Regions from separate parts of the Xenorhabdus entomophaga genome, predicted to be linked through region 2. Evidence: predicted binding sites of a transcription regulator. Region 2 holds the regulator's gene; each other region holds the start of a gene.
The links. Region 2 encodes Fur, which represses iron uptake genes when iron is present. Its sites were predicted from a motif close to ATAATAATGAGAACNACTATCAA; they were not measured.

Region 1 (10,014 bases), on a different contig from region 2:
ATTGAGAAACCATCGGATAGTGGTATGGCTCAGAGTGCACAAGAGATTATTGAGCCGGGTAATATGTCCATAGCGACATCAGGTGATTACCGTAACTATTTTGAACAAAATGGCGTTCGTTACTCTCACACTATTAATCCTAAAACCGGCAGGCCTATCACACATAATTTGGTTTCAATCACAGTGATTGCTCAGACCTGTATGAGTGCTGACGGCTTTTCTACAGGCTTAGATGTGTTAGGGCCAGAAAAAGGCATGGAAGTGGCTGAAAAACTGAATATCCCGGTCTTTATGATTGTTAAAACCAAAGACGGTTTTGAAGAGCGCTATAGCCCGGCTTTTAAGGCATACTTACAGAAGAAATAAGAGAGGGGAAAGGTTATGGAAGTTTTTATTGCCGCTTTTATCTTTTTCCTGCTGTCTTTTGCAGGAATGGCGTTAGGCTACATCTTTAAGCGTAAAAGCATTCAGGGAAGCTGTGGTGGTCTGGGAAGCATTGGTGTGGAAAAAGTCTGCGATTGTCCTGAACCTTGTGATGCCCGCAAAAAACGCATGGCAAGGGAAGCGGCTCGTCTTGCACAATTGGAGAAAAATCGTATTCTTTGATGCGATAATGCCGTTAAAAGATTTTACGATTAAAAAAGTAACCCGCTGCCAGATAAACAGCGGGTTTTTGCTGCCCGTTCAGTGAGGTTATCAGATGGTCGCATACCATCATTCAAAGTGTGTTGAAAGGATGACATTTTCTATGGGCCTGATGTAAGTAGTTCTTCACTGAACTGGTTGAGATATCTAAATCTTTCGCGACTTCTTTGTAACACCAGCCTTGCAGTTGCGTGAGCAAAAAAGCCTGCCGCACTTTTGCCGGAAGTTCATCAAGTGTTTTATCTATCTTTTCTAGCTGTTCTAACAATACGAGCTGATATTCAGAAGAATTTGATGGAATTTCAGGCATTGTATTGATATATGCCAGATAGTTTTCTTCCAGCTTTTTTCTACGATAGTAATTGGAAAGGGTTCTGCGTGCTATTTTTATTAAAAAAGCCCTTGGCTGACGGATATTTTCCAGATCTGGAGATAGCATCAGTTTGATGAAGATCTCATGGGTGAGATCTTCGGCATGATTTGGGCAGGCACTGTTTTGTCTGATCCAGTTGCATAACCAATGGTGGTAATCGGAATAGAGTTTCTGGGCGATTTCAGTGTGCCCAAATGTGCTTTTTTGCACCGCCATGATGTTATTGCCTGATGGAATAGAGTAAATCTGATAATAATTATTATTTGTATTTGTTGAGAGGAAGTCAACGCCGCATTCCGGACATCACCCCCTTAAAAATTAAGAGGGTGAGAAATTGAGTGGCTAAAGGTCAGTTAAAATTGTTGGGAAATACTGAACTTGTAATTACGGCCAATACCTGAAACATCGTCTCCTAAGTAAGGAGAATAATCGCGGTTGAACAGGTTATCGACAGTGATCCGTGCTTCAAAACCTTTCATATAAGGAGGACGCCAGCTTGCGAATAGGCCGTGCAGGGCATAGCCTTTACTCTTTGTGAATGACCAGGATTCAGTCATTGGATCATCATCAACGGGCGAACGGTCTTGCTTCCGGATAAAATCACCTTTCCATCCCATTGTCATCTGCCATTGTGGAATTTTGAACCCTAACATGGCATGGGCAGAGGTTGGTGGTATTTCGTTAATCCAGCTCTTATGCCCTGACCATGGATCGCGCATAGAAGTATCACGCTGACCACGTATAGTTGAGAAAGAGAATTTTCCGAATAATGTGCGGCTGTCGTAGAAGGTTTCTATTTCTAAGCCTTCAATAGTATATCCCGGCAGATTGCGGTAATTTCCCAATGATTTTCTACATGAATTGGTTGATCCACTATCAAGTTGGGCTTTACAGTAAATGCCACGCCTTTTGAAGATTTCATCTTTACCACGGTTACGGAATAAGGTGGTACGGATTTGCAGGCTATCATCTTCAAACATCACATCATTGAAGTCGAGAATTGCACCGAGGCGTATCCCTGTCATTCTTTCAACATCAAGATTACGGCTGGAGCCTCTAAGGTTACCGATCCCTTGTACCTCATATTGTTCATCAACTATTGGTGCACGCCATGTACGGCTGATATCTGCAAATAATGAAAGGTTTTTATTTGCTTGCCACATCATGCCTAAATGAGGCGACCAGCCAGTATAGGTTACACTGCTATAGTCATGATTTATTTCTGGTGATTTATCGTTATATTGGGATGCATAATTTGCTCTACCCATATTTTTGGCATGATCGTAGCGAACACCCGGTGTTACGGTGACGCTGCCTATTTTCAGGGAATCTTGAATATAGAAGCTGTAAGTTGATTGATCTCCAGCAGGCATATAGCCTGGCTGATAATAACCATAGTTGTATTTTTTATTCTTTATTTTGCCTTTATCAAATATCAGTACATTGCGTTCGTTTTTATGCCAACGGGTTCCCACCAATAATTCATGTTCGATAATACCCGTTGAAAATACGCTGTTATTGTTGATATCTATCAGATTATCAGTGTAATCAACCCAGCTTTTGTTACCCATTAATCCACTGAAATGGGAGGAGGAGTTTTCTGGACGGCTATCGTCTTGTTTGGTCTTGGAATATGCATAGAGCATTGTCAGATTTAGCCATGGATTATTTTCCGGTGAGATATTCCATTTGGCAGTGTAGTTCTGATCGATTTGATCACGAAAGACCAATTTTCTTTTCCAGGCGCCATCCCAACCGTATTGGTTTACATCATTGGCTGATGGCACGCTCATCTTACCACGTTTGACCGCCCAAGGCTGCCAGCCATCTGATTCAGATCGCATAGCAGACAAGCTAATCGTATGCGTGTCACTGGGATAAAAATTGGTTTTCAATAAATAGGATGTTTGGTTATTTTGCGAATATTCAAAACGTGTGCCATCAGGGAGTTTAATATCATGCCCATCGCGCTTGCTCACATAGAGCAATCCATCAGCAAAGCCGTTAGGATCTCTGCCATATACTGCTCCGCTATTGATCCACTGCCTGTCATTTGTGTGGTAGCTCTGTTTAACAAAGCCACCCCAATCTTCATCAGGACGTAATAAGTCGCTCGCATCTTTTGTCACAAGTTTGACAGAACCACCAAACCCACCGTTGCCGTTGAGTAAATTGTGTGGCCCTTTATCAACATCTATGCGCTTGATTAACTCAGGTTCAATAAAGATGGAACCCTGACGATATTTCTCGAATCCTTTTGGTGCATCGTCCAGTGTAATTTTGACATCTTCTGGGTCTTCCATACCCCAGATATTCAGCGTTTGCCCGCCGGGGCGTGGTGAACCTGACATTGAAACACCGGGAAGCTGATCGAGCAGCTGGGCAACGTTATCAGCCTGAGTGCGGTCAATATCTTCCTTTTTCAGCGCTGAACTGCCTGCACTGGTGCTGTTGTGTAAACTTCCTACAACGGAAAGTGAGGGTAATTTTACTACCTCACTTTTCTTTTCAGGTTTCTGTTCCGTTGGATTTTCTATCGCGTAAGCAAAGCCGGAGAAGGCAGAACTCAACACGAGTGTCCCTGATACTGTGCTTCTTAAAATGTGTTGGATCACGCTTGTGATTGGGCGTTTTTCTAATTTTTGACTATTATTTGCCATAAATTTCCTGAAATATGATCAAGTAAAATATTTTCATTGCTATAAGTCACCTGAGAAACGAAATCAGGTAAATAAAAATGAGAATTATTTTTGTTAAATGTGTTTTGCTGAAGAATGTATAGTCTTTATTCATTGCAGTTGATTGAAATAATTGTTTATTTCGTTACGCCTTCTCAGATGCTGACTAGTGTTGGCAATGAGATCAAAGTGCTTATGGGATGTTGTGGCACAGAATAGCCAGAACACTCATTGGCGAGGTCATTTCCGTAAGTGCAAGGGGTTAGTCAATGAACAAAAAGATACTGAGTTCTCTTATCCTGGCAGGTATCGTGGCACTGATTGCTGGCTGTGATGATGCTTCTAAAAAGGAAGAAGATGTTGCACAGCAAACCGAAGATAAGGCAGCACAAATGAAAACCGATACTGAACAGAAATCCACAGGCATATTGGATAGTGCAAAAGAGGAATCACAAGGGTTAAAGGAAAAAGCCCTGAGTGAGAGTCATGGTATGGCTGATAAATCCAAGGAAGTGCAAAATCAGGTTACTCATTCTGTCAATGATATCACTGAGCAAATGAAGTCTAAGGCAGCAGATGTCCAGAATCAGGCAGCCAAGGCAGCAAGCGATATGATAGATAGTATGAAATCGAAAGCTGAGGATATACAACATCAGGCCACCGACAAGATTAATCAGCTTTCAGATGGAATGAAATCTAAAACGGAAGAAATAAAATCTGAACCCGATAAAAAAACGGATGATTTAATCAATAGCCCTAAAGATAAAAGTGGTAAAAAAGAAGAAAGATAATTTATCGGTTGAATAATCTGTTAGAGTGAAATAAATAATACTAGAAGGGTGATCTGTAAATGATCACCCTTATTTTTTACATGATTTCAGCTAAATAGTCTTTATTCTTTTCTGGCTTGACTTAATTATCTGTTTAAAAGTAGTTTATAAGACTCTGAAAAACAGACACAGGATATAATAATGAAAATAAAACACAGCATAGGAAGACAGGATTCAGTGTTGATAGAACAAGCCTTTTCTATTCGCAAACAGGTATTTACGGATGAGCAGGGATTTGACGCCGAAATTGATATTGACGAATATGATGATATTGCCTTACATGTGGTGATATTTGATGATGAAAAGCCAATAGGTGTATTACGGGCGATCCCGCAAGACAATGATATGCTTAAAGTTGGGCGGGTTGCGGTATTGAAAGATTACCGCGGACAGGGAATTGGTCGTGATGTCATGAAGTTTATTGAGGATTATGGGCGAAAAAATAAAGTAACAACCATTGGGTTATCGTCACAATGTCATGCTCAGCCATTTTATGAAAGTCTTGGTTATCAGGCTCAGGGAGAAATTTATTTGGAAGATGGCGCAGAGCATATTTTCATGACATTGGATTTGATATAATTATTTTTGTTGGAAATAGAAACACGGGAAAAATGAGGGTGCAAACAATACCCTATAAACCTGTTGCATAATTCTCTCAATTTCCCGTATTAGAGTTTTATTCCATATCGCGAAAATAAATTTATTAATTATTTTTTACTGACTGGCGAACTGGTGCGCCATTGGCAACATAATATTTCACCTGACTGCGTGGCAGAGGAGAAATACCACGAATGTTATCGGCAATTTTTTCTGCCATCATAATTGTCGTGGCATTCAAATTACCCGTTATGATTTCCGGCATAATGGAAGCATCAATAACACGCAAATTTTCAACGCCATGCACACGTCCCTGACCATCCACGACAGCCATTTCATCTGTTCCCATTTTGCAACTGCATGATGGGTGAAATGCTGTTTCGGCATGTTCACGAATAAAGGCATTTAGCTGTTCATCTGTCTGGATTGCAGCGCCGGGGCTGATTTCACGTCCACAATACGGAGCCAATGCGGGCTGTGCCATAATTTCCCGTGTAATGCGGATAGCATCGCGGAATTCCTGCCAATCTTGCTCCGCTGACATATAGTTGAACAAAATGCTGGGATGTTGACGCGGATCTCGTGACTTAATTTTCACTCGGCCACGGCTTGGGGAACGCATGGAACCCACGTGAGCCTGAAAGCCATGTTGATTGACGGCATTGCTGCCGTTGTAATTAATAGCAACGGGTAGGAAGTGAAACTGAATATTTGGCCAGGCAAATTTCTCATTGGTACGAATAAATCCACCAGCTTCAAATTGATTGCTGGCACCAATGCCGGTTCCTTTGAATAGCCATTCAGCACCAATTTGAGGCTGGTTATACCATTTCAAAGCGGGATAAAGAGAAACAGGCTTGAGGCATTCATATTGCAAGTACATCTCAAGATGATCTTGCAGATTTTGCCCGACGCCCGGCAATATTTGCATCGCAGGAATGCCGAACTCGTTTAATACGTCTTCAGGACCAATGCCTGATCGTTGCAAAATTTGTGGGGAAGCAATCGCACCGGCACAGAGTAACACCTCTTTACGTGCCCTTGCCTGTGTTAACGCCGCGCTATTGCCCCGATAAAAAGTGACGCCAACCGCCGTTTTTCCTGCAAATTCGAGGGTGTCAGTCAACGCATGGGTAATGATAGTGAGATTGGAACGTGATCGCGCTTGATCCAGATAACCACGGGCTGTGCTGGCACGGCGTCCATTAGGGGTAACGGTACGATCCATCGGGCCGAAGCCTTCTTGCTGATAACCGTTCAAATCATCAGTACGTGGGTATCCGGTTTGGATACCGGCTTCAACCATTGCGCGAAAGAGTTCGTTATTTCCCGCCTTGGGTGTTGTGACACTGACGGGGCCATCACTGCCGTGATAGTCATTTCCGCCAATATCCCGCGATTCCGACTTGCGAAAGTAAGGGAGGCAATCAAGGTAAGTCCAGTCTTCCAGATCTGGCTGTGTTGCCCAGTTATCAAAATCCATCGCATTGCCACGAATGTAGCACATGCCATTGATGAGTGAAGATCCACCAAGACCTTTTCCACGCCCACACTCCATGCGCCGGTTATTCATATGGGGTTCAGGATCGGTTTCATATGCCCAGTTATAACGGGTTCCCTGCAAAGGATATGCCAGCGCTGCCGGCATTTGGGTACGGAAGTCGAATCGGTAATCTGGCCCGCCGGCTTCCAGCAGCAGGACAGTCACATCGGGATCTTCTGTCAAGCGAGTTGCAAGCACGTTACCCGCTGAACCAGCACCGATAATAATGTAATCAAATACCATTGTTATCTCCTCTGTTTCAGTCGTGGATTAAAATAGGGATTCAAAATTGCCCAGTTCCACCTGTATTGATTTGATTTGTGTGTAATGTTGCAGTGTGACCAACCCATTTTCGCGGCCAACACCAGAGTGTTTATAACCGCCAACAGGCATAGCCGCAGGAGATTCTCCCCATGTATTGATCCAGCAGATCCCGGCTTCCAGTTGGTGGATCACGCGGTGCGCACGGGAAAGATCTTTCGTTACCAATCCCGCCCCCAGCCCGTATTTTGTGTTATTGGCTCGCGCAATGACTTCATCTTCCGTTTCATAAGTCAGGATGCACATCACGGGGCCAAAGATTTCTTCCTGTGTAATCAGCATGTCACCAGTACAATCACTGAATACCGTTGGTGCAACAAATGCGCCTTTCGCCAAATCGCCTTCCAGCAGGCGGTTGCCACCACAGAGCAAGCGCGCACTGGAGTTTTTGCCACTTTCGATATAGCGCAAAACAGACTCCATGTGTGGGAAACTGACCAGAGGGCCAAAGTTGGTGTTGGGATCGAGAGGTGAACCAATGCGAATACGTCCAACCCGCTCCAGAATTTTAGCTTCAAATTGTGGAAGCAGGGTTTTGGAAACAAAAACGCGTGTTCCATTGGTACAAACCTGACCTGAACTGAAAAAGTTTGCCATCATGGCAATATCGGCAGCACGATCCAGATCGGCATCATCAAAGATGATCAGCGGAGATTTACCACCCAGTTCCATCGTGACTTCTTTTAACGTTGTCCCTGAAGCATCCGCCATGACTTTTTTGCCGGTGGCAATGCCACCCGTAAAAGATATTTTGGCGATTTTCGGATGAATTGCCAAATAATGCCCCACTTCATGACCCGCACCAGTCAGGACGTTGAATACACCATCAGGCAAACCTGCTTCGGTATAGATTTCAGCTAATTTCAGGGCGGTGAGGGAAGTAACTTCGCTGGGTTTGAAAATCATGGCATTGCCGGCAGCCAGCGCCGGTGCTGATTTCCAGAGCGCAATTTGAATGGGATAGTTCCATGCGCCGATACCTGCGACGACGCCCAGTGGCTCACGGCGCGTATACACGAAAGAAGATTCACGCAGCGGAATTTGCTGGCCTTCGAGTGCAGGGATCAAGCCCGCATAATATTCCAGAACATCGGCGCCCGTGACAATATCAACCTGTTGGGTTTCAGAAAACGGTTTTCCTGTGTCCAGTGTTTCCAGTTCAGCCAGTTCATCATTGCGTTCACGCAATATATTTACGGCCTTGTGTAAAATCCGAGAACGTTCTGCCGGCGTCATCGATGCCCAGATTTTCTGGCCTTTATGGGCGCTTTCGACAGCCAGATCAACATCCTGCTCAGTTGCGGATTGAAATTGAGCAATAACTTCACCATTGGCTGGGTTGATTGCATCAAAAGTTGCGTTGCCGAGAGTGGTTTTACTGGAACTGGTACTATCAACATAAGCACCGTGGATATAAAGTTTCTGTGAGCCGAAATGGGTCATAAACTCTCCTTAAGAGCGGTTGTAAACCAGAACTCAGGTCCTATCAGATACATCTATTTTTGCCTGATGTAGTTTGCTCGATGTAATTGATGGTGATTTTTAACGCCTCATCCAGGTTAAAAGGCTTGCTGCTTAATGCACTTCGCAGCCAAATGCCGTCAATCAATGCAGCAAGCCCTTGTGCCGCGAGCCGTGCTTCTGTATTTGGCAAAGTGCGTTTGAATTCGACGCAGATATTGGAATACAAACGGCGTTCATTGATTTGTTGTAACCGATAAAGCTTGGGTTGGTGCATACTGCTTGCCCAAAATGCCAACCAGGTTTTCATTGCAGCGCCGTTGATTTGGCTGGGATCAAAATTCCCTTCGACAATGGCTTTTAACCTTTGAGTGGGCGTTGCGTTGTCCAGCAGGCGTAATCGACGTGCTACAGCCATTCTCAGTTGATGCAATATGTAACGCATGGTGGCTTCGAGTAACCCGTCTTTGTCCTTGAAGTAGTGGCTGATAATACCGTTGGAAACACCAGCTTTCCGGGCTATTTGCGCAATACTTGCTTCCTGCATACCAACTTCATTGATGACGATTAATGTTGCATCAATGAGTTGCTGTTTTCTTATCGACTGCATTCCAATTTTTGGCATGATTCTATGCTCAGAAAATCAAACATTCGGCGCTTATTAAACTTTTTTTTAATTGAATGTTCAATCAAAATTAAATATGTTTTATTACAATGTTTTCACAATTTGCAATCTAAATTATTTAATATGGCTTAAATTTTGTTTTTGATTCAATGCGTTATATTCATTATTCTTTTTCCTTTAACTACACCCAATAATTTCAGGAACTGCCTATGAACACACAAGACAGTCCAAAAAACACTCAGAAGGATACGCTGAACTCTGTCGTTTTTTTCACCTCTGCCGGACTGATTATTATTTTTTCGCTATTCACGATTTTTTTTACAGATGCAACGAGTGCCTGGATAAAAAATACTCTGGGTTGGGTCTCTAAGACTTTCGGTTGGTATTACTTACTCGCTGCTACGCTTTACATTGTGTTTGTCATTTTTATTGCTGCCTCCCGTTTTGGTTCCATCAAATTAGGGCCGGAGCAATCCAAGCCAGAGTTCAGTTTACTCAGTTGGGCTGCAATGCTGTTTGCTGCTGGAATAGGCATTGATTTGATGTTTTTCTCGGTGGCTGAACCTGTGGCACAGTATATGCGGCCCCCAACGGGTCAGGGGGAAACGTTTGAAGCAGCTCGTCAGGCGATGGTATGGACATTGTTCCACTATGGCCTGACGGGCTGGTCTATGTATGCCTTGATGGGAATTGCATTGGGCTATTTCAGTTATCGTTATAACCTGCCTTTGACCATCCGCTCGGCGCTTTATCCTATTTTTGGTAACCGAATAAAAGGCCCAATCGGCCATGCTGTGGATATTGCGGCAGTGATAGGGACGATTTTTGGGATTGCAACCACGCTGGGGATTGGGGTGGTACAGCTGAATTATGGCCTAAAAGTGCTTTTCGGGTTTCCTCAGGGCTTGGGAGTTCAGGGAAGCTTGATACTGTTGTCTGTG
Region 2 (10,014 bases):
TTAGAATTAATTTCATAACGAAATTAACATAGCATCACAAAATGTTCTTAAGGAAGAGAATATAACTATGAAACAAGTCACTATTACAGCTTTGGTTTTTTCTCACACATCAGTCACATCGGTTGCCATGCCGATTGAAATTCTCACCATTGCCGCCAACGCCATTGGCGGCCCGATTCCTCATGTCAATATTATTTCTCCAACCCATCAAGGCATGATTGGTCAGGGAATGACCCATCAAAGCGTCAATAATACAAATGGCCTGTTTGGGGATCCTGCGCCTGCTGCCCACGATACCTTCCACAATACTCTTCAAGACGACCAGGAACCCGATATTATTCTGGTTGGTTCATTGGGCTTTCCTGAATGGGAACCACGGCACTGTTCGAGGGAACTCATTGAGTGGATTAAGACGATGGATGAAAAACACATTCCTATTGTTTCAATCTGCTCTGGCACCTTTATACTTGCCAAAGCAGGATTATTAAACACAGGCGCAACAATCCATCCTCACTTTTCCACTGAATTCAAAAAAATATTTCCCCATATCCCCCTTTATACCGACGAAAAGATCATCAGTGACAATCACCGTTTTTGCATTTCCAGCGCCTATGGGTGCGGAAGCGCCATGCTGAATATTGTTGAGTTGATCTACGGGCAATATGCCAGAGAACAATGCGCGAAATTCCTGCTGGGCGAAAATGACAATAAAAATTCGTCTGATTCCGCCTGTTTTGTCGCTTATCGCCAACATGCCGATTCGCTGATCCACAAACTACAAGATTGGATGCATGCTTTCCCCTCTGAAATTTTATCCGTCGCCGATTTAGCCAATAAAATTCATCTTTGTGAACGCCAGATGAAACGTCGTTTTAAAATCGCCACAGGGAAAACACCGATTCAATATATTCAACAGATCCGTCTGTCACAGGCCAAACATTGTCTGGAAAAATCACAGAAAACCATCGAAGAAATCAGCCATGAAGTGGGTTATGAGGATACCCGTTATTTCAGAGAGTTATTTAAACGTTGCAATGGATTAACGCCAAAAGAGTACCGCCAAAAATATCATCACTGATGAACGTTTTTTTGCACTCTGCAAATAATCAGAGAGTCACACCGCTCCGGGATGAGTCAATAGCACTGGCGCTTAATGGTGTCTGGTGGGAATAAATGTTGATTCGGAAGGTTGATAAATAGGCTAAAGCGACAAGACAGCACCGTTAAATTGCAGGCCAATGTGGATGACTTCAGGTGACTGGATGGCATTCTTCGCCAGACACAGTTGCACTTAAGTTATAGATAGACTAATCTGTCTAAAAAGTCTTACCACTAACCGAAGTGATCATCAGTAAGGACGATAAATGGCAAGAATTCTCCTACCCTTTCTTGGCTTTTGTTTTTCTATGTTCATTTTTAATACAAATTCCCAGTCATCCCAAGAACAGATGCGTGTATCAACTACAACCATGCAGTCGGTTCCCTTTATGCCTTCTATCGAAATTTTGGGATCTGTCGTTGCAAAAAATGAGGTTGTGATAAGCCCGGCACTGACTCAACTTGTCATTACTGATGTTTTAGTCGGAGAAGGTGACTATGTAAAACAAGGGGAAGTTTTGGCGACACTGGAAACACCCACTCAAGATGAAAAAGTCAAAAGAGCCAAAGCCGAGATGGAAAAAGCGCTGGCGTTGATAAAAAAGAATGAAGCAATGAATAGTCATGCTCAGTCTGAGCTTAAGCGGGCAAAACCACTGATCAGTACTGGCGTGATTTCTGCCAGTGAATTTGACAAATTTAAAATGGAAGCAAATTCATCATTATCTGCCTTGAATGCAGCAAAAGCAGAATATCGGCAGTTACAGGCACAACTGCAAGAAGAAAAGACTCAACGGGCCAAAACCACAATACTCGCTCCCAAAGAAGGTGTTATCAGTGAACGTGTTGCCATGAGCGGGATGATTACTAATGATAATTATCTGTTTAAGTTGATTGAGAATAATCAGTATGAATTCTCGGCTGATGCCTATGTTTCTGACTTAAAACAGGTACAGGCAGGCTCATCTGCGGTTATTTCCCTGACTGAAGGAGATAAAATAGCCGGAAAGGTAAGATATATATCCCCGAAAGTTGATCCGATTACCCAAATAGGAAAAATAAGAATTACTCTGGAAAATGTCCCCAAAGATATCAAGCTGGGTGATTTTGGTTATGCCCTTTTTCAATTCAAACCCGAAAAGGTCAATGCCATCCCTTATAGTGCTGCCAAAATAACTGACAAAAATAAAGTAAGTGTCTTTGTTGTCGGGAAAAACAATATTGTCGAGAAAAAACAGATTGTCACCGGGCGTATTTTTGATAAATGGATTGAGATAAAGTCAGGATTATCATCAAAAGATAAAATCATTGTTTCTGCATCGCCATTCCTGCAAGAAATGGATATTGTTTCTATGACATCACAGGAAAAATAAGATGAAATTCCAATTATCAGAATGGGCAATCAGAAAGCCAATTCCCACAATTGTTATTTCTCTCGCGCTCACTGTCGCAGGGTTATTTTCCTTCTTTAAATTACCCATCAATGCCAATCCAGTGATTGACTTTCCTGTGGTGACGGTGACTGTCACACAAGAGGGTTCTTCCCCTTCTGAATTGGAAAATGCAGTAACACGCCCCATAGAACGAGCTGTTTCCGGGTTACCCGGTATTCGGCATATTAACTCAACTATTACCGATGGCGTATCGATCACGATTGTCGAATTTAATTTAAAAGTCGATCCTAACGTTGCTATCAGTGATATTCGCGAGCAAATTACCCAAATTCGGGCAGAATTACCCCAGACAATAGATGAGCCACTGATAAACCGCATTGATGTCGAAGGCGGGGCGATTCTGAATTATACCGTTCAGTCAAAAGATAAGGATTTGACCGAATTATCGTGGTTTGTGGATGACACGTTAAGTAAAAAATTACTGATGGTGCCGGGTGTCCAGAAAATAACACGATTGGGTGGTACAAGCCGGGAAATTCTGATTGAACCCGATCCGGTAAAATTGGCGGCGTTAAAGATCAGCATAGCGGATATTAACCAATTATTACTCCAGAATAATGTCAATATCCCCGGTGGGAAAATGACAATTGCCGGTCAAAACCACACTATACGTATATTAGGTGCAAAAAATGAAATTGAGTATCTTCGCCAATTAAAACTTCCTTTAGAAAAAAATAATTGGGTCACTTTAGGCGATATTTCCACTATCAATGATTCACATAAAGAGACTATTACTATTGCCCGTTTAAATGGTGAACCCGTTGTTGGTTTCGCTGTATTTCGTGCCAAAGGTTCCAGTGATACTGTGGTAGAAAAAGGGGTAACACAAACACTGAATGAGATTGAAAAAGAGTACGCCAATATCAATGTTAAGCTAGTCACATCAAACGTAAAATATACTGTGTCAGGTTATAACCTGACTATGCAGACCCTTATCGAAGGGGCGATACTAACCGTCATTGTGGTATTTTTCTTCCTGAAAAGCTGGCGGGCGACTTTAATTGCGGCAGTGGCTTTGCCATTATCGATACTGCCAACGTTTATTATTCTGCTTCTATTTGATTACACGTTAAACAGTATTACATTGCTGGCATTAACATTGGTTATCGGTATTTTGGTGGACGATGCGATAGTTGAAATAGAGAATATCGAAAAATATATTGAACGAGGGGAAAGGCCGTATATTGCCGCTATCAAGGCTTCAAATGCCATTGGTTTTGCCATTATCGCCATTACTATCACGATTGTCGCCGTTTTTCTGCCCGTCAGTTTTGTTGGCGGCTTTGTTGGTAAATATTTTGTTCCGTTTGGTATTACCGTATCTGCCGCCGTATTATCTTCATTGTTGGTTGCCAGATTGGTCACGCCCCTGATGTCAGCTTATTTGTTATTACCAAAGAAACATATCAAAGCGGATAAAGAGGATACCCCCGAATGGATTAAAAAATATGTTTCCATTCTGGATAAGACATTAAAATTTCGCAAAACCGCTTTAGTGCTTGCTTTCATCTTTCTTTTGGGTTCATTGGGGCTGGTTGATCTATTGCCATCCGGTTTCTTGCCTAAATCGGATGTCAGTATCGCTAAGATAGAGGTCGAAACACCACCGGGAACACAAGCAGAACAAAGTGATGCTGTTTTGCAGAACATTATCAAAAAGTTGCAGGATCGTCCTGAAATTATCGATGTCTTTTCTGTTGCCGGTGTTGAGGATTCATCCGGTACTATCAGCCAAAATAAAAGTAATATTCTTATCAACCTCGTCCCCATCAATGAACGTAAGTTGTCACAAAAAGAGTTTGAGCAATCACTGGCACCTGTTTTGGGTGAGATTCCAGATATTCGATATAATTTTGGTAATAGTGAAGGTAATCGTGATGTTTCGATTGTTCTGGCGAGTGAAGATCCCCAGATTCTATCGCAAACTGTAGATCAGTTACGCCGCGAGATGATGCAATTGAATGGCTTGAAAAATATTCAGGCCTTACAACCGCTGCCAAGACGGGAAATTATCATCACGCCGAATATTGCCGAAGCTGCCAGAGCAGGCGTGACTACCGACGCTCTTGGTTCTGTAATCAAAACAGCAACCATTGGTGAGATTAATGCCAATGTATCCAAATTTAACTTACCAGACCGGCAAATTCCGGTTCGCGTCTTATTATCCAAAGAAAAACGGGATAATTTGACCGTCTTGAATGATCTTTATGTGAACAGTACTTCTGGTACGAATGTGCCGGTCAAATCTGTCGCGGATATCTCTTTTGCTTCTGGCCCTGACAAAATAGAGCGCATTTCCAGACAGCGTAAGGCAGTCATTGAAGCCGATCTTAATGGCATTGCCATTGGAACGGCATTAGATCAAATCAATGAGTTGCCATCATTAAAAAATCTGCCACTCGAAGTGAAAAGGATTGTGTATGGCGATGTGGAATACATGAATGAAATGTTTGACCGTTTTTCCACCACTATGCTGTTGAGTATTTTGATGGTACTGGCCATTCTGATTGTTCTGTTCAAAGACTTTTTGCAACCGCTGACGATTTTAATTGCCCTCCCCTTCGCCATTGGTGGTGCTATCATCGCCCTGCTTCTCTATAATGCCGCGATTGATATGCCAGTAATTATCGGCATATTAATGCTGATGGGAATTGTCACCAAAAACTCTATTTTGCTGGTTGAGTTTATTCTCGAAAGAGCGCGCTCTGGTATGTCACGCAATGAAGCGATTATTCAGGCGGGCAGAGAGCGTGTCAGGCCAATTGTCATGACAACAATTGCCATGATTGCAGGGATGATCCCGCTCGTCATTACCAGTGGTGCTGATGCCAGCTTCCGAGCGCCGATGGCAATTGCTGTGATTGGCGGATTAATCAGCTCAACGTTGCTAAGTTTGCTGTTCGTGCCCGTGGTTTATAGCTATATGGATGACTTTAAAAACTTTATCATTCCATATCTGAAAAAATTATCGTCAGTAACGAAAGACGATCTTGATTATCGCTAGCAGATGATTTTATATCCAGAGTTTTGAAGGAAGTTAAAGTGAAAAAACAGACAGAAAAACAGCGGGCAAAACGTAAACATATTCTTGATGCCGCCATCGCCTGTTTTATAGAAAAAGGGTTTCATGCAACATCAACGGCAGAAATCTGCAAAGCAGCAGGTATGAGTCCCGGAAATCTGTTTCACTATTACCCAACCAAAAACGCCATTATTGAAGCTATTGCAGAAGAGGACAGCCATGATTATGACGAAATTCTCTCTTCCTGTGAGAATGAAGATTCAAGTGTTGCCACGATAGAAAAAATAATGACCGCTCTGCACCATCTTTCCAATGAACCCGGCTATGCACGTCTTGGCATTGAAATTATCGCTGAAGCCAGCCGCAATCCCGCTATTCATAAGATATTTATCGAAAATGACAAGAAAGTCAGGGAGCGCCTGGCCTCATTAATTCGCAAGGGTATTGAAAGTGGGGAAATCGGCAAACAAATTAATGCAGAGCAAGCCGCGTTCTGGTTAATGACCACTGTTGATGGCGCGATAGGAAAAAAAGGAATGGAATCAGATTTTAATGGGGCTGAAAATCTTGCTTTTCTGACCTACATGATACGAAAGACGCTTACATCCTAAAGGCCTATTCCGACAATCTCCCCCATCAACCAGTAGCGACACGCGCTCAGCTAAGGTATTATTGCCCGCTATATTATTGGTACACGCCCTTTATTAATTGAATTTATGGCAAAAGAACAAACTGATCGCACCACACTGGATTTGTTCGCAGATGAACGCAGGCCAGGGCGACCTAAAACAAACCCACTGTCCAGAGATGAACAGCTTAGGATTAATAAACGCAACCAGTTGCGACGAGATAAAGTCAAAGGACTGCGTCGAGTGGAATTAAAACTCAACGAAGAGGCAGTCGATGCACTAAATCATCTGGCAAAACAGCGTAATATCAGCCGTAGTGAACTGATTGAACAGATGCTGTTAGCCCAACTGGCAGAAAAAAATCACCTTGCCGATTAACGGCTTTTATTCAACAACAATAAAGCGGCATCACCACACAAATCTGACAGATTTGTCATGAATGTTTGGTCAAAATAACGCTTTTCACTTTATTAAAACTGACATTTTTCCTGCTGATTTCAGCGTGATGTGTATAGCTTAGATACACAATAAAACAAGAGGTTAACCCATTTTATGGCAATAATAGGTATATTCTTCGGCAGCGATACAGGCAACACAGAGAACATCGCCAAAATGATCCAAGAAAAATTGGGCGGTGCTGATGTTGCTGAAGTCCACGATATTGCCAAAAGCAGCAAAGAAGACATTGAAGCCTTCGATATTCTGCTGCTTGGCATCCCAACTTGGTATTACGGCGAAGCTCAATGCGACTGGGATGATTTTTTCCCGACTTTGGAAGAGATTAACTTCGAAGGGAAACTGGTCGCTCTATTCGGTTGTGGTGATCAGGAAGATTATGCAGAGTATTTCTGTGATGCTATGGGTACCATCCGCGATATTATTGAACCTCATGGCGCTATTATTGTAGGTCACTGGCCAACCGAAGGGTATCACTTTGAAGCCTCTAAAGGTATGGCTGATGATAACCACTTCATTGGTCTGGCTATTGATGAAGACCGCCAACCAGAATTGACTGATGAGCGCGTTGAGGCCTGGGTACAAAAAATTAAGGCTGAAATGAGCCTGTCTGAAATTCTGGATGCATAAGGGCGTTAGCTTCCTTTCACACACTTGCATAATGTGTCATGATATCAGGTCTGGCATGGTTTTCATTTTGAATATCCATGCCTATAATCAACAACGTGAAACAGAATCATGATTCCCCACGATACCCCTAAGTATCATAAGTTCACTTAACTCAAGTTACAGGACTGAATCCGCATGACCGACAACAATAAAGCATTGAAAAATGCTGGACTTAAAGTAACACTTCCGCGCTTGAAAATTCTGGAAGTGCTACAGGACCCAGAATGCCATCATGTCAGTGCGGAGGATCTCTACAAAAAACTGATTGATATCGGTGAAGAGATTGGCCTCGCCACTGTCTATCGCGTGTTGAACCAGTTCGATGATGCCGGCATTGTCACACGCCACAATTTTGAAGGCGGTAAATCTGTTTTTGAACTCACTCAGCAACACCACCATGACCATCTAATTTGTCTCGACTGCGGTAAAGTCATTGAATTCAGTGACGAATCGATTGAAGAACGCCAGAAAGACATCGCTGAACGCTATGGCATTAAACTTTCAAACCATAGCCTCTACTTATATGGTCACTGCGCTGTTGGTGATTGTCGCAAAGATAGTTTGCTGCATGATGAAAAAACATAATAAGCAAGCACAATAAAGAAGTGATTAACGTCGTTCGCTTCTCGTGTCTGGCTTAATCTGAATAAACTACTGCCGATTAGCGTGAGCTAATCGGCAGATTGCTTCAGGCGTTAGATTTAAGCGTTACAATTTAACTTCGTCTATCCGGCTAAAACGTTTTCCATCGCTACTGACAGAACGGATTTTCACATTATTGCTGACGTAAGGCCGCTGTCTGTCATCGTAAATCTGCCATGTTCTTCCATCATCCAGTGAATATTGGATAACAACACCCGGCAATGCAACATTAGCTTCAAATACCCCGGCAACAATTCTTCCTCCCGGAACCGGCAGACGATAAGCAATGTTGAGTTTATCCAGTTTGGTCAGCTCATGCTGCCCCATCAGGTTGGCAAAACGTTCCCAATCACGATTGAGCACATCCGTATCAACATAATGGGTTATTCCACCTTTATATTCTCTACCCTGCTGATAATTCAATTCCCAATCCGCCTGATGCCATGCACGTTCCGCCAGCGGTAATAAGCGCGGGTAAATCATATATTCCATCTGTTCATCAGTACGCACGGTTTCACTCCATGATAGCCCTGACATACCATAGGCGCCCGGCCAACGTTTACTGCTATGGGTATTAAAACGGTTGCCATCGCGATCTACCGAAGTTTCCGCATTCTGTGGCATGTTATTTGGGGCAAAGCTGAAAATTTTCGCCTCATCATTAAACCGAGTCGCCCAATAGTAGCCCCGCTCTTTCGGATGCACTTCATACGGCATATCAATGTAGACATAATCAGGGCTGGAAACGATGACTCGATAACCTTTATTCGCCCAATCATTTACGGTGTCATAACCTCCCCAATAAAGGGTATCCCAGAAATTGACCGCAACATGTTTAGTGGCAAAGTCTTTTGCTGACTTGGCATGTTTCAGGCCATCCTGCCATGCCTGCATCGTGTCAATGCCGTGAGAGTTGACGATTTTACTTACTTCAATAGCAAAATAACTGGCAAGCTCATCAACATCGTTGATTACACCCTGCGCTATCATCTTCTGGCAAACCTGAGATTTAGCCCACGGCTTATCTTCGATTTTTTTGTTGATAATCCCCTTGCCCGGCACAATTGGCCCGTCTTGATCCTGATATCCGGCGCCCAAACGAATATTTTTCGCCTCATCCCCGCCAAAATGCCATGTATTCAACGGTTGCCCGGCTTCTTTGTGCATGGCGGCAACTTCACTAATCACTTTATCGATAAATCGTTTGGAAGAATCCATACATGGGTTCAGATAACTCCGACGATCATAGAACTGTACGGATGTTGTATTTGAGGTATCTGTCGGATCAAGTAAGCGATATTCATTGGCCTCCTGCTCTTTGCCTTGTGCCATAAGTTTTTTATAGCGTGCTTCCATTGATACAACAGCGGCACGGGCATGAGCGGGAATATCAATTTCTGGGATTACTTCTATCTGGCGGGCTTTGGCATAATTCAGAATATCAAGATAATCCTGACGGCTGAAATAGCCGCTCCCCATGTTGTTGTTATTCGGCCCTGACCCCAATTGCGGCAACAGGCACTGAGTTTCACTCAGGTCATGGCAACGCTGACTGCCAACCTCTGTCAACTCCGGTAAACCGGGAATTTCCAAACGCCAGCCTTCGTCATCACTCAAATGGAAGTGGAACTTATTCAACTTATAGCTGGACATTTGATCGAGCAGACGCAAAACCGCTTCTTTGCTATGAAAGTTACGCCCAACATCAAGGAACACACCACGATATTCAAATCTTGGTGCATCTTTTGCTGTCAATGTAGCAATCTTCGGCGTACCGTTGGCAGGAAGTAAGGAAAACAGTGATTGCAGGCCGTAAAATACACCTGATTGATCAAACGCGACAATCTGTGCTCCTTTGGTCGTAATTGCCAACGAATAGGCGCCTTTTACCCGCCATGACCTTGTAAACTGATCCGCATTGATTTGCGTCGCTATCCGATAGCCGCTATCTGTTAAGTCAATGTTCTGTGCTTTAAAACGCTCTCTGATGACCTTAATAGATTCGCCGCTCAACCCTCCCAGCTCTAATTTCACTCCACGGGAT
Region 3 (10,014 bases), on a different contig from region 2:
CGGATAGAGATATATTCATCCTCATATTGTAAAACAGCACCAATACCTTCAAGAGAAAGGCTCATCTCTGAGTTAAATTGCTCTGTATCTTGAGGTGAGAGATAACTGGTATGAGGGTCTATTTCACGGGTAAAAGACATCATGATACTTTGAAAAACATCCTCACTTTTAGTCTGTGTGAGGTGCTTCATCAACATCCGATAACGTTTAATCAGTGTTTCTTTGATTTCTTTATCATTTTTGCCTGATAATTTGAGATTTATCCAATCAAATTTAATCTTGGCATCCCAAAGCTTATCCAGTTCCTCAACGCTCGTCGGCCAAGGCGCTTTAGTACGTTTTGTATCAATCGTATCACGCCCTTCTAAATCAACGGGCTGCTCCAAACGAGAGAGCACATATTGATAACGTTCAAAACGACGCTTTTGCATTAAATTAAACAGGGTATAGGGCAGCTTCAGATCGCCACTTTCAAGATCTTTTCCTAACATGCCCTTTTGAGCCGCAAACTGTGCAATATCCGATGCCAGAAAAACATTGTGCCCATAATCTAGCTGGTTCAGATAACGATCAAATATTTTCCCTGAAAAATCAGCATCTAAATAAAATTGGCGATAATGAGAACGAAGCAAGCGTGAAACAATTCGCTTACTTACAGTAAAATGTTGTGGCTCCGGTTTTAAATCTGGCAACTGGCTCAGACTGATAACAGCGACATTGTGATTATTAATGGTACTGCCGCTAGCGACATTGCCACTACTGGCGATATTATTGCCATTAGTGGTATCTGAATATCCCGTACTAGAAAATGATAGACCTAAAACGAAAGCCAAAGTAATGAGTTTGTTCATGCCCAAGTTGGCCTCCGTATCAGAACTTTAAGTGTTCTGCGCGTACTATCATTGCCAAACCAGTAGGTAACTGCACTCTTACACCATCTTTTGCAATTTCAAGCACAGAAGCATCCATTAAGCTTTTTCCTACGTTTACTTTGATTGTCTGACCGACTTTCAAAGAAGATACGTCTGTGACTGAAGTTAACTCAGATTGTACAGTTTTCTTTGTGGTTTTATCTGCAGGTTTACGCGATTGTTGCAGACGGTTTTGCGAACGAGATGGACGTTTTTCACCATCACCTGATGTTTTTTGACGACGGGGAGCCGGCTTTTTACTTACAGGGCGTTCACTCTTCTTTTCAGATACGTTTTCAGTTTCACGTTTCTTGGCACGCTGTTCAGCTCGTTGAGCCTGTACACGCGCTTTTGCTTCTGCCAATTGCTGACGAGCATGTTCAATATGTTCGGCTTCCAACTCACCACATACATTCCCATCAAGGTCAACACGTTGAGCTCCCTCTTTAACGCCATAAAGATAGCGCCAACTGGAAGTATACAAACGCAAAGCAGAACGGAGCTGTGTTTTACTTAAACACTCTTCACTCTGAATACGCTCAACGATATCCTGAAAGATCCCGATCTTCAAAGGACGTGCTTCACCTTCTGCTACGAAACAGAGCGGGAAACGCTCAGCCAAGAAAGCAATAACTTCTTTACTACTGTTCAACTTAGGTTGATTTTCCATGAAATTTCCTGATTACAACGGTTTTGCCAACCAGCGCAGGCATGAACAGGCGACATTATAATAGCGTTACTGATAAATGCCACGTCATACGTATGTTAAGTTACGTTCTGTTGTAGATATTTTGACACAACACATTGTCCCAAATGTTTACAAAGCCTGATCACCAGCGCTTCCAAGCCATTTTCATCATTCTCGTCAAACCGATCAAAAACCGTGCTATCGATATCCAAAACCCCAATAACTTGTCCATTGATTTCCAAAGGAAGAACAATTTCAGCATTACTAGCGGCATCACAGGCTATATGACCGGGGAAATCGTGCACATCAGAAATACGCTGTATACATTTATTCGCAACAGCCGTTCCGCATACACCTTTTCCTACGGGAATGCGAACACAAGCGTTCTTACCCTGAAATGGCCCTAATACTAGGGTATCATCATCCACTAAATAAAAGCCAACCCAATTAACATTATCCAAACGTTCATATAACAATGCACTCGTGTTGGCAAGAGAAGCTATAAAATCATATTCACCTGACAGCAGTGCCATCAAGCTGTCTGTTAGCTCTCTATAAAATTCGTTCTTATTCATAATGCCCTATAAAGCAGATAAGATTTTAACAAAATAAAAACAAAAATTTTACATGAAAATTTTCATCCTAGTTCAGCAGACTATTTCTGAGAAAAATGTACCACCAAAATATCAATTTCCCCAAAATATAAACTGTCTTTCTGAATTTAAATTTTCTTTAATTCTTTTTACCAGTATTTACTGGTAAAACTCAGGTAGGTATCACAGCTTATATTAAAAATCACTCCAATTTGCAGCCAGAATCGTGTGCTTGTTCATATTATTATAAAACACCAAATCAAGATCCTGAACGATTGTTTTCTTCTCTCCTGCTTATTATATATATAGCAAAATGAGGTAATTTATTGAAAAGAGAGTCAAAACACCCGCTCCTTATAATAGACAAAAAAAAGGCCGAGTTCACTCCTATACTCGGCCCAGGGAAAATGGCTCTGTCAAAGAGCCTTGCGCAAAAGTTGCCATTGAGACGTAGAACAACTTACCCTCTAAAGCGTAGTTGACATGGCATGATTTACCAAATTTTACCCCTTATTAGGTATTCGAAAAACCATTAACATTATAAATATTAATCAATTTTTACTTTTTATCATTTGAATGATCACATAAAGCCGATGCCGCTTTCTGGAATGGCTCTACGCTCATTTTTTGATTGGGACTTTCTGGATTATCTAAGAGGATTGTATCTAATGATGTTGCAATAACTTTATTAGATTTCATCAATTTTGTTGCCAGGTCATTCAACGGATACTGCATTAGTGTACTAGGATTTATCACAAATAGCGCCCCATCTGAGCGACAATCAAGCATCACCTCTTCGCGGGTAAATGCCCATTGCTTACCAAACTGTAGCTTGCTGATGGTTTGTATTGGCGAACTTACTCCCTGAAAAGAGAGAAGCAAAAAAGGCAAAGCCAAATATATTCGTTTCATTATCATTCCCCTGATATACCCGTTGTCTTTCAAGTTGCAGCTTTGTTGGCGGCATTTTGAAATCCATTAGGTTATAGATACATGATCTGATTTTATCGTTAATTTTTCTGTTAATGTACCCGGAATTTTACCAATCACTCAAGAATCATGCCGGAGGCTGCGTTGCAAAAATTGCCACACATAATAATGCAGATGTACCCAGGATAAGCTCCAGCCAGATATTGATGATCAACAGTTGATAACAACCTTTCCGCTTCAATTTGGGAACTAAAATATAACGGTTGATTAACGCCAAAAGCACCATGCCAGTGACCAAAACAATTTTCAGCCATAACATGGATTGGTATTCAGAAATAACGCGATTAAAAACAGGCCAACCCGGAATTAAAATCACACTACTCACAATTCCCGTTACAATCACCAGAAAAACGGCAAAATGCCCATAGAGGGAAAATTTTCTCATTGCTGCCATACTTTCTGCATATAAACCAGCAGCAATATTTTTACTACTGTCTATATCCCCTGCATGTGTGCCATTAATTAAGCATGTACTATCACGATATAAATTTGCTTCCGGTGCTTTCTTCAAACGCAAAAATTGCAGGCACAGCAAGAATGGCCATAATCCCCCAAACCAGTAACCCGCACTCAGCAAATGAACAACCTGATTGGCTTGCAGTAATAACCCTATGCTTCCTTCATACATAGCGGCATGACCAATGAAAGCGTGACTGGATAATAAGATAACTGCACAACTGAGCAATAGAAGGTTTCTGACCTTGGCATTGGAAAGGAACAACCCACCAACAGCAAATATTGCAACCAATAACTGCCATTGCCACACTTGCCCAAAAGAGGTCCCTAATACAGCCAGCCAAATATCCGGGACATAGATATCTTGCCAGCCATCCCCCATTAACCCGGCCTGAGCAACAAACCAGACTAAGGAGGTTATTAAAGCCAGCACTGTGCTGATTAGAATTCCAACCCTTAACCGTTCTCCCATCAGCCTCGAAAAATGACCAGAAGTCAGCATCACAGTGAATAAACTCAAACCAAACATCAACATGACGACGACAAAATGAGAAAAACGGCAGAATACGTATAGTGCCTCTAGAGAGATCATTATCTTACGGTAAAGTTATAAGCGCCTTTTGTTTTATGACCATCGACAGAAAGTACACTCCAGTCGACACTATATTCTCCCGCAGCGAGTTTACCTTCAACCGGCAGGATAAGTTTGGTTTTAGTTTCTGGATCAAGTTCCAACTTACCAGTTTTGATCGCTGTTTTTTCCGGGCCAGTCAATTTTACTTTACTGAATCCAAGTTCAATACGCTCTGAAAAACTCAAAGTAATGGTTTGCGGAGCAGCTTCAACTGTCGTGTTTTCTGCCGGGATTTGATCTTTCAAATGCGCATGCGCTAAAGCCTGTTGGCAAGACATGCCGACAAAAAGAACAACAAGAGCAGATAACTTAGCCCAAGATGAACGGATACTAAAAGTAGACATATAGATAACCCTTTAATATACAGGTGAATTTTTCATACTAAGACAAAGATTCTATATTAAAAGATCGGTTTAATCTGCGATATTCGAAGGGTAATGTCCTGACCTGTGAAGCACTACGCAAAAATGAGGGTAAAAACGAAAAAAACCGTAATTCCTGCCTTAAAAATAAACGAAAAGGCGGGAACTACGGTGAAAAAAGCGGTTCAGGCGAATTTATTTGGCGCTCTCTTAAGCGTGGTTTGGTGCCATAGACAGACCTTTCAGATCCTTATCCAGCAAGAACAGTGACTTGCCACTTTCACCCACCATATCCAGTTTACCCAGAATGGATTTGAACAATTTTTCTTCTTCATGTTGTTCAGCAACATACCACTGCAAGAAGTTAAAAGTAGAATAATCTTGTGTCATCATCGCGACATGGGCAAGTTTGTTGATCTCTTCTGTAATTAATTTTTCATGCTCATAAGTCTGATTGAAGACATCAGAGATAGAATCAAACTCAACCGGAGGAGCCTGAATAGCACCCAGCACAGGCATTGAACCAGTGTCACCTAAATAATCAAACAAACGCTGCATATGCTGCATTTCTTCTTGTGAATGCGCTTTCAGAAATGCGGCTGCACCTTCATATCCTTTGTCGCTGCACCATGCACTCATTTGCAGATATAAATTCGCAGAGTAAAACTCCAGATTTAACTGCTCATTTAATTTCTTGATCATTTCTTGTTTTAACATCAGCCAATCCTTCTAATGATTTATTAAACTGGGCGTATTATGCCAATTAAAAACACATAAAACAAAAATAAAATAAAAATATATAACCTATTGATAATAAATGTTTTATTTTAAATAAATAACAAGAATAAATCTCATTAAATATAAGAAAATAAGAATCAATTTTATTTAATTTAATTCTTTCATTTAAAATAAAAACTTTAATAAGAATGAGAATTGGTATTATTTATATTTATTTGATGTTTTTTTGAACCCTTTAAACCACTTGATAAACCCAAAAGAGTCGATTAATTTTCTTCCTAAGAGATAAATTTTCAGAGAGGCCATAATGGAGTACAACTTAGCCAGATTATCTAAAGACGAGATGGATAAAGTCAATGTTGATTTAGCAGCATCCGGTGTTGCTTTTAAAGAGCGCTATAACATGCCTGTCATTCCCGATACTGTCGAGCAATCACAGCCATCCCATCTACGAGAATATTTCCAGCAGCGTTTGCATCACTACCGCCAGCAATCAAGGTTTCTGTCACGCTTGCCTTACGAACCCAAAAGTCGTTAACAGAGACGGCAAAAAAGGTAACCACCGCTGAATGGGTGGTTATCTCGGCTATTTTCCGACAAATCTATCAGTTGCCTTGATTAATTGGTGCAAAATACCGGGCTCATCAAAAGAGTGACCAGCACCTTCCACAATACACAGTTCTGCTTCTGGCCATGCTGTTGCCAGATCCCATGCATTCTGAACCTGACATGCCATATCATAGCGTCCATGTATAATGACGGCTGGAATATGTCTGATCGCATCAATATGATCCAATAGCTGCTGGGTTTCATCCATAAAGCCGTTATTGATGAAGTAATGATTTTCAATGCGTGCAAATGCCAGAGCAAATTCATCTTCCGCAAATGAATCTGAATGTTCGGAAGGCAACAACGTCACGGTTTCTCCTTCCCAAAGACTCCATAAACGCGCCGCTTCCAACTGCACTTGCAGATCAGCGCCCGTCAGCCGTTTGTGATAAGCTGCGATCACATCTCCACACTCTTCTTCAGATAAGATAGATAACATACGTTCCCATTTTTCAGGGAAAAAACGAGAAGCACCTTCCTGATAATACCAACTCAATTCTTGGGGACGAAGCAGGAAAATTCCCCTTAATATCAATTCAGATACATGACCCGGGTGTTTTTCAGCATAGGCCAAAGACAACGTTGAGCCCCACGAACCACCAAAAACCAACCACTTCTCAACACCCATCAAATTACGCAAGCGTTCAATATCATCAATCAAATGCCACGTTGTATTATTCTCCAGGCTGGCATGAGGTTTGGAACGGCCACAACCACGCTGATCAAACAGCATAATATGATAACGCTCAGGATCGAATAACTGACGATGATAGCTTGCAATACCGCCTCCAGGGCCGCCATGAATAAATACCGCAGGCTTACCTTTCGGATTACCACACAACTCCCAATAAATCTGGTGCCCATCCCCGGTATCTAAATACCCTGTTTGATACGCATCATAAGCGGGATAGAATTTCCGTTGTTCCGTCATAAAGCCCTCTCTCTGTTCAAACAAAACGGGATACTCTCTCGGTATCCCGTCCATACTCAAAGATAGCATGACAAACTATTTACTTACTTTACTTCACTATAATTGATAGTTTCTTTTTGGCAATCAATTGTGACATTGTAACTTTTATCCATTTTTGAACCACGGACAATAAGTGGAACCTGCAATGCGTTTTCATCACCAGTAATATCGTTGACATTTACCCATGCAATCGGTTTTGACGTTCCTAATTGCTTTTTATCTTCACTCCAGCGATTAATGCGGTTTTGTAAAAAATCTTGCTTAACCTGCGCTGCAACTTGATCTTTAGTTAAATTTTTACAAGAAATAAACTTCGCTACACGATCATTTTCAGCGGCTGTCGCAGTAAATGAAACAGAAAGCAGCACCCCCACACTCAATAACCCAATTCGCTGAATAAACTGACTTGCCTTCATATTACCTCCTATTACCATCCAAATAATATGGATTAAAAGTTGCGATAAATTAACATGTAGTAGAAAGTAATTATGTGATTTTTGTTAAAAATGCGTTGCAACTATTTTTCGTCATCCTCAAACAAAACATGAATCTGCTCGTTACCCTGATGTTTTTCACGCAATTCCTGAGCAACGATGGCAATGGCTTCTCCACTTCCCATTCCTTCTGAAATGAGCTGATGGATCCTTTCTACAGCAACTTGCTGTTCTTCGTGAGATAATGCTGGCATACCTGAAAACATAGTTATAACCTCAAACCTGACATAACAATTAGTGGCAAACGAAGATTATAATCTTTTTTATCTCAAGTCAGGAGTGAGATTCTGTGATAATCTCCGCGGGTTAATATGTTATTTATCGTGAATTACCAACCGCCAACACTGATTCCATCATGAAGATTGCACTACAAAAACGACAATTACCTTATTCTCCCAATCTTGCTACCCACTATTTTGCACCTGTTTCTGCATCTCCCTGGGCAATGTTGTTACATTCAGGAGCCGCCGAACATCCACATAATAGATTTGATATTTTAGTCGCCGAGCCAGTGACAACATTTGTTACTCATGGAGAATCTACAGAAATCAATCATGATGGCGAAACGTCTTTTTCTCAGGAAGATCCTTTCTTTTTATTAAAAAAATCCCTCCAGGCCTGTCATATTCCCCCTCAATGTGATCCTGACTTACCTTTTCAGGGAGGAGCATTAGGACTCTGGGGATACGATCTTGGACGACGGATTGAAAAATTGCCGACCATCGCTGCCAATGAACTGGATTTTCCTGATATGGCTATTGGCATCTATGATTGGGCATTAATTATCGACCACCAGCAACAAAAAGCGACTTTACTGAGTTATCACGATATCGATAAACGTTTGGCATGGTTAGAATCACAAAGGGAAAAAAAGAACAATCCTTTCTCCCTGACAAGTCATTGGCACGCCAATATGACAGAACAGCAATACCACGAAAAAATCGCCCATATCCATCGTTACCTGCGGGAGGGTGATTGCTATCAGGTCAATTTATCACAACGTTTCCATGCTGATTATCAGGGAGATGAATGGCAGGCATTCACCCAACTTAATGAAAGTAATCGGGCGCCCTTTTCTGCCTTTATCCGTTTACCTGAACACTGCATTATCAGCGTTTCACCTGAACGTTTTATTTTACTGGAAGATAAGCAAATCCAGACTCGCCCAATCAAAGGAACATTGCCACGATTGCAAGACCCCGCAGAAGATCAATTGCAGGCTGAAAAATTAGCGAATTCACGAAAAGATCGCGCTGAAAACCTGATGATTGTAGACCTATTGAGAAATGACATTGGACGGGTTGCCCGCCCCGGTTCGGTCAGAGTGCCTGAATTATTTGTTGTCGAGCCTTTTCCGGCCGTACACCATCTGGTCAGTACCATTACAGCAATGTTGCCTGATGAATATCATGCCACCGATTTACTTCGTGCCTGTTTTCCGGGGGGGTCTATTACCGGAGCGCCCAAAATCCGCGCGATGGAAATCATTGAAGAACTGGAACCACATCGTAGGCATGGGTATTGCGGTGCTGTCGGCTACATTAGTTTCTGCGGTACAATGGACAGCAATATCACTATCCGAACCTTACTGACAGAAAAAGGAAAAATTTACTGTTGGGCTGGAGGTGGTATCGTCGCAGATAGCATTGCTGAAAAAGAATATCAGGAAACATTTGATAAACTCGGGCGAATTTTACCTCAATTAGGAGAGCTTCACATACCATGACATCGCTTTCTGACTTCATTCATCGGTTTCAATTGCAACTTCCTTCCCAATCTCCGCATCTAGCGGGGAATCAACGGAATGCTGCGGTATTACTTCCGATTATATGTAAGCCGGAACCAACGCTTTTATTGACTCAACGCTCCCAGAATCTTCGTTCTCATGCGGGACAAATTGCTTTTCCGGGCGGAGCTGCTGACCCTGAAGATCATTCACTTATTGCCACTGCTTTGCGGGAAGCGGAAGAGGAAGTCAACCTTCCGCAAGATAAGGTACAGATTCTGGGGCAATTGGCCCCTTTGGACAGCAGCGGAGGTTATCGTGTTACTCCGGTCATTGGGCTAATCTCCACTCCGGTTTCTTTTCAAACAAATCCGGCAGAGGTGGCAAAAATTTTTGAGATTCCGCTGTTTGACGCACTTTCCCTATCTCACTACCGGTATCTGGACATAAAACGTCGCAATCGCCACCACCGCGTCTACTTTTATTGGCACCAAAAGCAAATGATTTGGGGATTAACCGCTGCCATTATTTATCGGCTTGCACAACAAGTTCAAAAAACATTCTGAATTGAACATAAAATGCCACAAAATTGTGCATTACTTATCCATAATCATATCAATTGCTATTATAATTAAAAAAAAACTGTAAACTCCTTTATCAACACTACTAAATAACAGTAAAGTAGCGCGCTTTAATATAAATAACTATATCTCTTTCTTCTTAAAGGAGTCTGGCGTGATTAGCGTTTTCGACATGTTTAAGGTGGGTATTGGCCCATCCAGCTCTCATACTGTTGGTCCTATGAAAGCAGGAAAACAATTTGTCGATGATCTTGTAAACCAG

Region 1: AAC854_RS13435 (TonB-dependent hemoglobin/transferrin/lactoferrin family receptor) is a predicted target of Fur. The motif match lies at 3,750-3,772, and genes of this name have one in related genera.
Region 3: ftnA (non-heme ferritin) is a predicted target of Fur. The motif match lies at 5,555-5,577, and genes of this name have one in related genera.

What each region holds. Positions count from the first base shown of each region.
Region 1 covers NZ_JBBMXH010000061.1:2,798-12,811, reverse strand. The annotation lists gene AAC854_RS13450 (FAD:protein FMN transferase) at 1-366, shown strand, start outside; gene nqrM ((Na+)-NQR maturation NqrM) at 382-606, shown strand; gene AAC854_RS13440 (sigma-70 family RNA polymerase sigma factor) at 719-1,234, opposite strand; gene AAC854_RS13435 (TonB-dependent hemoglobin/transferrin/lactoferrin family receptor) at 1,372-3,678, opposite strand; gene AAC854_RS13430 (YtxH domain-containing protein) at 4,008-4,487, shown strand; gene AAC854_RS13425 (GNAT family N-acetyltransferase) at 4,668-5,105, shown strand; gene betA (choline dehydrogenase) at 5,230-6,909, opposite strand; gene betB (betaine-aldehyde dehydrogenase) at 6,937-8,430, opposite strand; gene betI (transcriptional regulator BetI) at 8,474-9,073, opposite strand; gene AAC854_RS13405 (choline transporter) at 9,283-10,014, shown strand, end outside.
Region 2 covers NZ_JBBMXH010000003.1:69,847-79,860, reverse strand. The annotation lists gene AAC854_RS01265 (GlxA family transcriptional regulator) at 68-1,078, shown strand; gene AAC854_RS01260 (efflux RND transporter periplasmic adaptor subunit) at 1,365-2,471, shown strand; gene AAC854_RS01255 (efflux RND transporter permease subunit) at 2,473-5,556, shown strand; gene AAC854_RS01250 (TetR/AcrR family transcriptional regulator) at 5,595-6,185, shown strand; gene ybfE (LexA regulated protein) at 6,291-6,581, shown strand; gene fldA (flavodoxin FldA) at 6,756-7,289, shown strand; gene fur (ferric iron uptake transcriptional regulator) at 7,464-7,913, shown strand; gene AAC854_RS01230 (beta-N-acetylhexosaminidase) at 8,037-10,014, opposite strand, start outside.
Region 3 covers NZ_JBBMXH010000019.1:32,517-42,530, reverse strand. The annotation lists gene prc (carboxy terminal-processing peptidase) at 1-851, opposite strand, end outside; gene proQ (RNA chaperone ProQ) at 871-1,581, opposite strand; gene AAC854_RS06135 (GAF domain-containing protein) at 1,677-2,174, opposite strand; gene AAC854_RS06130 (YebY family protein) at 2,751-3,104, opposite strand; gene AAC854_RS06125 (CopD family protein) at 3,250-4,230, opposite strand; gene yobA (CopC domain-containing protein YobA) at 4,230-4,616, opposite strand; gene ftnA (non-heme ferritin) at 4,845-5,351, opposite strand; gene AAC854_RS06110 (DNA polymerase III subunit theta) at 5,680-5,910, shown strand; gene pip (prolyl aminopeptidase) at 5,959-6,912, opposite strand; gene yebF (protein YebF) at 6,996-7,367, opposite strand; gene AAC854_RS06095 (YoaH family protein) at 7,469-7,651, opposite strand; gene pabB (aminodeoxychorismate synthase component 1) at 7,801-9,171, shown strand; gene AAC854_RS06085 (CoA pyrophosphatase) at 9,168-9,737, shown strand; gene AAC854_RS06080 (L-serine ammonia-lyase) at 9,907-10,014, shown strand, end outside.